3 linked regions of the Colwellia sp. M166 genome follow. The protein of the gene in region 2 interacts with the protein of the main gene of each other region in a pairwise test. Links are inferred from orthologs where the notes say so. Each region holds a gene or a part of one and is shown on either strand. Other genes may lie near its edges.

What was found.
Region 1: the proteins of secA (region 2) and ybgC interact in binary tests that used the Escherichia coli proteins (3 or more experiments, as listed by UniProt). The link is inferred for Colwellia sp. M166 from one-to-one orthologs.
Region 3: the proteins of secA (region 2) and secG interact in binary tests that used the Escherichia coli proteins (3 or more experiments, as listed by UniProt). The link is inferred for Colwellia sp. M166 from one-to-one orthologs.

Annotation. Positions count from the first base shown.
Region 1 is NZ_CP040755.1:3,944,338-3,947,221, reverse strand. Bases 12-2,866 are described here. They hold ybgC (tol-pal system-associated acyl-CoA thioesterase), read right to left. Parts: upstream 1,717-2,866; coding sequence 1,306-1,716; downstream 12-1,305. Other genes in these bases: ruvB (Holliday junction branch migration DNA helicase RuvB), read right to left, coding at 2,859-2,866; tolQ (protein TolQ), read right to left, coding at 633-1,316; tolR (protein TolR), read right to left, coding at 190-618; tolA (cell envelope integrity protein TolA), read right to left, coding at 12-190. In the rest of the region: more of tolA, read right to left, coding at 1-11; more of ruvB, read right to left, coding at 2,867-2,884.
Region 2 is NZ_CP040755.1:3,011,931-3,015,142, reverse strand. Bases 22-3,204 are described here. They hold secA (preprotein translocase subunit SecA), read right to left. Parts: upstream 2,901-3,204; coding sequence 222-2,900; downstream 22-221. Other genes in these bases: FGD67_RS13710 (M23 family metallopeptidase), read right to left, coding at 3,026-3,204. Outside these bases: more of FGD67_RS13710, read right to left, coding at 3,205-3,212. UniProt on the Escherichia coli protein: Required for protein export, interacts with the SecYEG preprotein conducting channel.
Region 3 is NZ_CP040755.1:4,661,767-4,664,749, forward strand. Bases 19-2,972 are described here. They hold secG (preprotein translocase subunit SecG), read left to right. Parts: upstream 19-1,274; coding sequence 1,275-1,670; downstream 1,671-2,972. Other genes in these bases: glmM (phosphoglucosamine mutase), read left to right, coding at 19-375; tpiA (triose-phosphate isomerase), read left to right, coding at 503-1,270; FGD67_RS20960 (class I SAM-dependent DNA methyltransferase), read left to right, coding at 2,539-2,972. Also shown: more of glmM, read left to right, coding at 1-18; more of FGD67_RS20960, read left to right, coding at 2,973-2,983. UniProt on the Escherichia coli protein: Subunit of the protein translocation channel SecYEG. Overexpression of some hybrid proteins has been thought to jam the protein secretion apparatus resulting in cell death; while this may be true it also results in FtsH-mediated degradation of SecY.

The DNA.
Region 1 (2,884 bases), 930 kb from region 2 along the record:
GTTTTTTAATCTGATTAAATTGTGCCTCGATTTTACTTCTATCAACAACCACCGCTTGAATCGGCTCCATTTGCGCCGATGGTTGCGTCGGTTTTGGTGGTAAAGAAAAGTCGCCTAATAACAAAACTGCCGCTAACCCTATATGTATGGCAAAACTTAACACTAAGGGGGTCGAATACTTGGATGACACTACTTACGCTCCGGGGTATCAGTCATTAAGCCAACAGATGGTACACCAGCCACTTTTTGTAACATCACCATTAATTGAATAACAGCATCATAAGAGACAGCACCATCACCATTAACTACAACAGGCGTATCTGGTTCTAACTTTAAATGTGCGGCAACTAACGTCGCGACTTCTTCTGCTGACATTGGCTTATTTTTACTGGTGCCAACCGCTAAATAGTAATTCCCCTCAGCGTCAATAGAAGCAACTAATGGTGGCTTCATATCTTTACTCAAGGGCTCTGCATCAGCCTGTGGTAAATCTACCTTTACGCCTTGGGTTATCAACGGTGCTGTCACCATAAAAATAATCAGTAATACCAACATGACATCAATATAAGGCACTACATTTATCTCAGCAACCTTACGGCGCCTAACTCGATTATACATAGTTATTATCTACCTTAGCCGTGTTGTTCTGTCGCAGTTTGTCGCTGTAAAATACTGGCAAATTCTTCCATAAAGTTACCATAACTGTTTTCCAGTTTTTCAACATTATGGCTAAAGCGGTTAAAGGCCATTACCGCAGGAATTGCAGCAAATAACCCCATTGCTGTTGCTATTAAAGCTTCTGCAATACCAGGCGCAACCATGGCAAGTGTGGCTTGCTCCACAGCACCTAAGGCAATAAACGAATTCATAATACCCCAAACCGTACCAAACAAACCAATATAAGGGCTTATTGATCCTACCGTAGCCATAAATGGCAGATGTGTTTCTAAACTATCAACTTCTCTTGATAAGGCCACCCGCATTGCTCGATGCGTGCCATCAACAATAACTTGTGGTGCATAAGCATGGCTTTTACGCAAACGCGCAAACTCACGAAAACCCGAGACAAAAAGACTTTCAATACCATCAACATGTTCTTTTGCTGATACTTCACTGTAAAGTTTACTTAAGTCAGCACCGCTCCAAAACTTATCTTCAAAGCTTTGTAATTGGCTTCTAGCCGCCATTAATACTTTACGACGTTGAAAAATCATCGTCCAACAAGCGATAGAGAAGCCAAGTAGGGTCAACATTACAAGTTGAACTAATAGACTAGCTTCTAAAAATAAATCAAAAAATGAGAGTTCAGCTGACACGTTTTAATGCTCCTAATATGCTTTTGGGGATAATACATGGTTTAACAACAGACAAATCAACACAGGCGACTTTAATTTCAACTGTGCATAATGTTAATTCATTCTGATTTACCAATTGTTGTGAAAAGACCACACTGGCCGATTTTAATTGATTTATGGTCGTGGTAGTCGTTAACAAATCATCGAGCTTTGCTGATGCCTTGTTGTCCATCACTACTTTTGTGACCACAAAGCCGATGTTTTGTTCTAAAAATATTGACTGATTAATACCAAGTGCCCGTAACCACTCAGTTCTTGCTCGCTCAAAAAATTTTAAATAGTTAGCATAATAAACGATACCACCGGCATCGGTATCTTCATAATAAACGCGAATAGTGTGTTGATGACTGTTCAATGACATTAATTTATTCAAATAATTTTATAAAAACCTTCAGAAGCTTATCTTAATAGATAAAGCTGACGCGCGACAAGGCTTAAGCGACTTTCTTTAGCACTATTTCAATAATAAATTTAATTATCGACAAAATCTTCCAGACTTTTGCTACTTATCACGGGTTGGTAATAAGTAGCGGTTATCTAGCATCGGAACTTCGCATTAGTTTTTCTAATGATAAATATAAATTTATTTCGTTTGTTCGAATAAATTTATCGGATTAAAATGACCCTGTTTTTGAGCTAGCGTACGAATTTTTTCTTTTACTGACAATTTTGTTGTTGGATATTCATTTTAGTTCATAAATTTTTTTATTTGGTATTGCTACCTCTCTATTGCATATTTCCTGGAAACCTAATTTCCTTCTATCAACTTATATTCTAAGTTGGCCCACATCAATTTATGTGGGCTTTTTTTTACCTAAAATATATCCAATTATTCTGTTCTCATTTATGGCTATGTCAATTTAATACTCTCCTAAAGGGACCTATTTAACCCCAGTTCGAGTTAAGCTGCTTTACTCAACCATGCTATTTAAGCGCCTATCAACGTTATTTTATCAACTAATAGACCGCTATTGGTTGCTATAAATTCCTTACTAAGCAACAACTTAAATATATATAATGAATAATTTAACCAATAACGCTATGAATAAACTGGTTATAAAGCCCATTAACCCGCACTCAGGTTACTTAATTCTGCTTCGGCTAAGTTACTCCTGTCTCTGTAAGAACTAAAAGTCTTAGGTACATAAGTTTATCGTTTAATATCAAAGCTGAGTATATCCCTCTTATAACCATAAGAAATTGATTAAATGGTTAACTTAAAGTCAATAATGATAGCTTTTCTATCCAAAAAATGACCGATTTAATAGCTAGGGTTTACTAGGAACTATTAGCATCAAAAATAGCCTATTGTGTAACTTTATTTGTTTTTAAAGTACAGCAAGCTGAGGGAGTTTAACTTATGATTGAGCAATCATTGAAATGCTTAAGCACGTATTTTAATAACCTAACATTAGCAAAGGCTAGAAGTAATCTAGCCACTCGTAGTATTTAGCAACCCTAACAATAAAAACACTCGTTAGGGTTTTACCTTGAGTGATAGCTTTATGATTTTTCCGGAAAGTCTAAAC
Region 2 (3,212 bases):
TAAATTTATTTTTATATTGTTTATCTAAAGAAGTATGCACTTAGCGCTATATCGAACACATGAGTAGGTACAAATTTTTGAAATTATCATTGCCCCGCAAGCACTCAAAGACTGACTTTTAAATTCTCGCTAAGAGGTACTTTCTGAGACGGATTGCTATTAAACATAAAAATACCAGTCAAAAGACTGGTATTTTTATGTCAGACTTAACGCTTGATAAGTTAGCTTAACTTACCGTGACACTGTTTATATTTTTTACCTGAGCCGCACGGACAAGGCTCATTACGTCCAACACGCGCCATCGCAGTTTCTTCAGGCTGTGAGGCCGACTGATGTGTAAACTCTTTCGGTGCTTCATCAGCTTTTCTATGTTGTTCTTCAACCGCTTCAACATCAGATTCAGCCTTAATTTGCACTTTACTTAAGATACCAATAACATCATATTTTAAGTTATCAAGTAATTCGGCAAATAACTCGAAAGATTCACGCTTAAATTCTTGTTTTGGATTCTTTTGCGCGTAACCGCGTAAATGAATACCTTGACGTAAATGGTCCATTGCCGCTAAATGCTCTTTCCAATGAGAATCTAGGCTTTGTAGCATAACAGCCTTTTCAAACTGGCGTAAAACTTCAGCACCAACCATCTCTTCTTTAGCAACATAACTCGCTTCAACTTCTGCAACAATTTTTTCACGTAAAGTTTCTTCATGCAAGTTGCTGTCTTCTTCTAACCATTTTGCAATAGTCAGCTCAAGATTAAGTTCGCCTTTAATACGTTCTTCTAAGCCCGTAACATCCCACATTTCTTCTAACGATTGTGGTGGAATATGTTGACTAATCAAACCATTAACGACATCTGCACGAATCGCTTTAATAACCTCAGCAATATCTGCTTCATCCATCAGCTCATTTCGTTGCTCATAAATAACTTTACGTTGGTCATTTGAAACATCATCAAACTCAAGTAATTGTTTACGAATATCAAAGTTACGGCCTTCAACTTTACGTTGAGCATTTTCAATACTCTTAGTCACCCAAGGATGTTCAATTGCTTCACCGCGCTCCATACCTAATTTACGCATCATGTTAGAAATACGCTCAGAGGCAAAAATGCGCATTAAGCCATCTTCCATCGATAGGTAAAAACGCGTTGAGCCCGCATCACCTTGACGGCCTGAACGACCACGCAATTGATTATCTATACGACGAGACTCATGACGCTCAGTGGCAACAATATGTAGGCCACCCGCGGCTAATACCTTTTCATGCTCTTCTTGCCATGCGGCTTTCACTTTTTCAATTTGGTCTGCGCTTGGGTTATCAAGCTTAGCTAGCATCATACTTAAGTTACCACCCAGTACGATATCAGTACCACGACCAGCCATGTTAGTGGCAATGGTTACCGCACCAATTTTACCCGCGTCGGCAACAATCTCAGCTTCCTGTTGGTGGAACTTAGCATTCAATACTTTATGCTTAATCTTTGCTTTCTTTAAAAATGAAGATAAGAATTCAGAGGTTTCAATGCTGATAGTTCCCACCAAAACCGGTTGGCCACGTTCAACACAGTCTTTAATATCTTCTAAAATCGCTTCAAACTTTTCTTCAGCTGTTAAGTAAATTAAATCAGGTAAATCCTTACGTACCATAGGTTGGTTTGTTGGGATAACCACCGTTTCTAAACCATAGATATGATTAAACTCGAACGCTTCTGTGTCCGCAGTACCTGTCATACCTGATAATTTATTATAGATACGGAAAAAATTTTGGAAGGTAATTGATGCCAGTGTCTGATTTTCATTTTGAATATCAACACCTTCTTTCGCTTCAACCGCTTGGTGCAAACCTTCTGACCAACGGCGACCTTCCATTGTACGACCGGTATGTTCATCAACAATGACGATTTCACCATCTTTAACAATATAATCAACATCTTTTTGAAACAGTTTATGAGCACGCAATGCCGCCATAACATGATGGAGTAAAGTAATATTTGCTGCTGAGAATAGAGAATCTCCTTGCTGCATTAAACCTTTTTCGATCATGATTTCTTCGATATGTATTTGACCTAGCTCAGTTAGATAGATTTGCTTGGCTTTTTCGTCAATGGTGAAGTCACCGGTACTTTCTTGACCTTCTTTATCTTCTTCATCTTGCTGAACAAGCGTTGGCACTACCAGATTGATATTACGGTAAAGTTCAGAACTATCTTCCGCTTGACCAGAAATAATTAATGGCGTGCGCGCTTCATCAATTAAAATCGAGTCGACTTCATCAATAACGGCAAAGTTTAATGGCTTTTGTGCCCGCTCTTCTGGCGAAAAGGCCATATTATCGCGCAGGTAGTCAAAACCAAACTCGTTGTTGGTACCGTAAGTGATATCAGCGTTATATGCTGCTTGTTTATCGCCAGGTGCCATACCAGCAATATTACAGCCAACAGTCATACCTAAAAATTCAAATAATGGCCGACTCCAATCCGCATCACGGGTAGCAAGGTAGTCATTGACCGTAATCACATGCACACCTTTATTGGTTAAAGCATTTAAATAAGCCGGTAAAGTTGCGGTAAGCGTTTTACCTTCACCGGTACGCATTTCGGCTATTTTACCCGAGTTGAGTACCATGCCACCGATCATTTGCACATCAAAGTGACGCATACCAAATACGCGTTTACTCGCTTCACGTACCACAGCAAATGCTTCAGGAATAAGCTCGTCTAGTACTTCGCCTTGCTCAACGCGCTCTTTAAACTCAGTTGTTTTTGCTTTTAGTTCTTCATCACTGAGGGCTTCAAAAACGGGTTCTAGAGCATTAATTTTTGTTACTTCTTTGCACATTTGTTTAAGTAATCGATCATTTCGACTACCAAACAGTTTTGTCATTAACTTTACAAACATCGTGTTAAACCATATTGAGAAGAAAATCTTCCGCTGAAAATAAATGACCGGTGGGACCGATCACATAAACTTGCTTAGTATTGTAATCGCAGTAGTATTTTAAACAACTGAAATTCGTGCAAAAACTAATTTTTTGCTTTGCGATAAACGTATTTTTTTGGATCTATTTGGCGATTATTACGCAAAATTTCATAATGTACGTGTGGTCCTGTGGAACGACCTGTACTGCCCATTTTTGCAATAACCTGACCTTTAGTAACAACATCACCAACCGATACTTTTATTGCTTTATTGTGACCATAACGAGTTTTT
Region 3 (2,983 bases), 1.6 Mb from region 2 along the record:
TTAGGTGCGGAAAACTCTGGCCATGTCATCAACTTAAACCATACATCAACAGGTGATGGTATTATTGCGGCATTGAATGTTTTAACGGCTATTTGTAATACCGGTAAAGCCTTATTCGAATTACGCCAAGGCATGACCAAGTTACCACAAGTTTTAGTCAATGTTAGATTTTCGGGTGATAGCGATCCTTTAGTTAATGATGAAGTTGTTGCTGCTGTTAAAAAAGTGAATGAAACATTGACCGGTCGTGGCCGTGTGTTGTTGAGAAAATCAGGCACTGAACCACTGATCAGAGTTATGGTTGAAGGCCCTGAACACGATGAAGTAACAGCCTTAGCTCACAATATTGCTGACGCCGTTAAGCTTGCATGTTAGGGGTAACTATTCGACCATTTCATCATGTCGAATAAATATTAAGCAATTGAACAAGATATTGCTTGAAAAACTTGTATCTTGTCGACAGGTTAGTTAATATCTCGCCGCTTTGATTTAGGAATGAAAAATGAATAGACGCGCAATAGTTGCAGCAAACTGGAAAATGAATGGCAGTTTGGCATTAGTCAACTCAATGGTTTCAGAGTTAAACAGTTTAACGTTAAATGAAAATGTTGAAGTTGTTGTCTGTCCTAGCTTTCCTTACTTAGCGGCATTTAGTTTAGTCAGCACTGAGCTGAAATTGCCGAAGGTATTCAGCTTAGGCGCTCAAAATTTAAATGAGCATGCTAAAGGTGCATTTACGGGGGAAGTATCCACCTCAATGTTACAAGAAGTTGGTGTCAATTATGTCATACTAGGACACTCAGAACGTCGTAGTATATATAAAGAATCAAGTTCATTAGTTGCACAAAAAGTTAAAGCTACGCTAGCGGCAAACTTGAAACCTATTTTATGTATAGGTGAAAGTGAAGAAGAGCGAATGGCAGAGCAAACCGAAGTCGTTTTAGCCGCGCAATTACAGCCGGTGATTGATGAAATAGGTATTGAAAATTTTAAAGATGTTGTTATTGCGTATGAGCCAGTTTGGGCAATAGGTACAGGAAAAACAGCATCGCCAGAAATGGCACAAGCAACACATCACTTTATTCGTGAATTTATCGCGAAAATTGATGAAAACGTCGCAGTTAAAGTGCCATTGTTGTATGGTGGCAGTGTCAATGCGACAAACTGTGAAGAATTATTTGCACAAGCCGATATCGATGGTGGATTAATCGGCGGTGCTAGTTTAAAAGCTGATGAATTCAAAGTAATTTGCTCAGCAGCAAAGGGATAATAAAATGTTGTATCAAGTGTTAATTGTAGTGTATTTGATCGTTGCTTTATGTTTAATTGGCTTAGTGCTTATTCAACAAGGTAAAGGTGCTGATATGGGCGCATCATTCGGTGCTGGTTCATCAGCAACTATTTTTGGCTCAAGCGGTTCAGGTAACTTCTTAACTAAAGCGACTACTTACTTAGCGATTGCTTTTTTTGTTATTAGCTTAGTGTTAGGTAACTTAACCGCTAATCGTGTTAAAGCGACGGATGAGTGGAATAATATTGACACTCCTGCGGGACAAGTTGCTCCTGCAACTGATGCTATTCCAACTGATAGTGTTGAGCCTAAAGCTAATAATACTGATGTGCCAAGTAGTGATGTTGCAACAGAAAAAGATAGCGACGTACCAGGCTAGTTTAAAAAATTTGCAGATATGGCGGAATTGGTAGACGCGCCACCTTGAGGGGGTGGTGCCTTAGGGCGTGAGAGTTCGAGTCTCTCTATCTGCACCAAATACAGGTTCTAATAGAACCCATAAAAAACCGGAATAACCTATTTAAACTAGGTGTTGCGGTTTTTTTATGTCTGAAGCATTTTGGTAAAATCTGATGATTTTAGTAGCAATAAAGCTAACACTCATTATTTGTTGATAAGAGAATGTTACTAAAATGGCTAAAACGTCCTAACCATTAACCAATACAGAAGTAAGACAAGCAAAGTCTAAAGACAAGAAGTATAACTTGTTAGATGACTACGGTTTAATGCTCGGAGTAAAACCTACGCGAACTAAACGTTAACTATTCAATTATGACTATCCGAACACTAAAAGCGTAACTCAATGGGTTTTGGAAGCTAGCCTGAAGTAGCCTTGGCACAAGCCAGAAAAACGTGCTGAGACTAAAGCTTTATTGATCCAGGATATTGACCCTAAAGAACAAAAAGATATTCAACTTGTCGTTAATAATACTTTTGAAAGTATTATTAACGAGTGGTTCACTATTAAAAAGCAAAAATACCAGAAACTACTATAAGAAACTTTTGCTGTAATATTGAAACCATGTTTTTCCTAATTAGCACATAGAAAACTCAGTCTTAGAAACAGTATCGAAAACTACAAATATTAAGCATTTTAAACTAGCATAAAACGCACTAATTACTTTATAAAACATAGTTATGTGGTAGATTACCCTTAATATGAATAACCCTTTAAGTTTATCGCCACAACAACTATTAGCCTCAAGCCAAAAGTTACGGAAACTTAAACACTTTCAAGGTAAACTCTTATGTCGGACAATTTCTCTTCTACAGCAGCATTTTTATGGTCGGTTGCTGATCTTCTCCGTGGTGATTTCAAACAAAGCCAGTACGGGCGTATTATCTTACCTTTTACGCTATTAAGACGTTTAGAATGTGTACTTGAGAACACCAAGCCAAGCGTACTTACAATGTATGAAACTGTTAAAAACAAACCAATTGAAGCGCAAGATAAAATACTTACCCACGCTGCCAAATTAAGCTTTTATAACACCAGTAAAATGGATTTGAACAAATTGGGTGAAACAGGTGTAGCGCAAAACCTTGAAAGCTATGTACAATCTTTTAGCCCTAATGCCCGTGAAATATTCGAACACTTTGATTTCTTCAATACTATCGACAAATTAGAAGAAGCTGACTTACTTTATAAAGTAGCAAAACGCTTTGCAACAACTGACCTTCATCCTGAAGTGG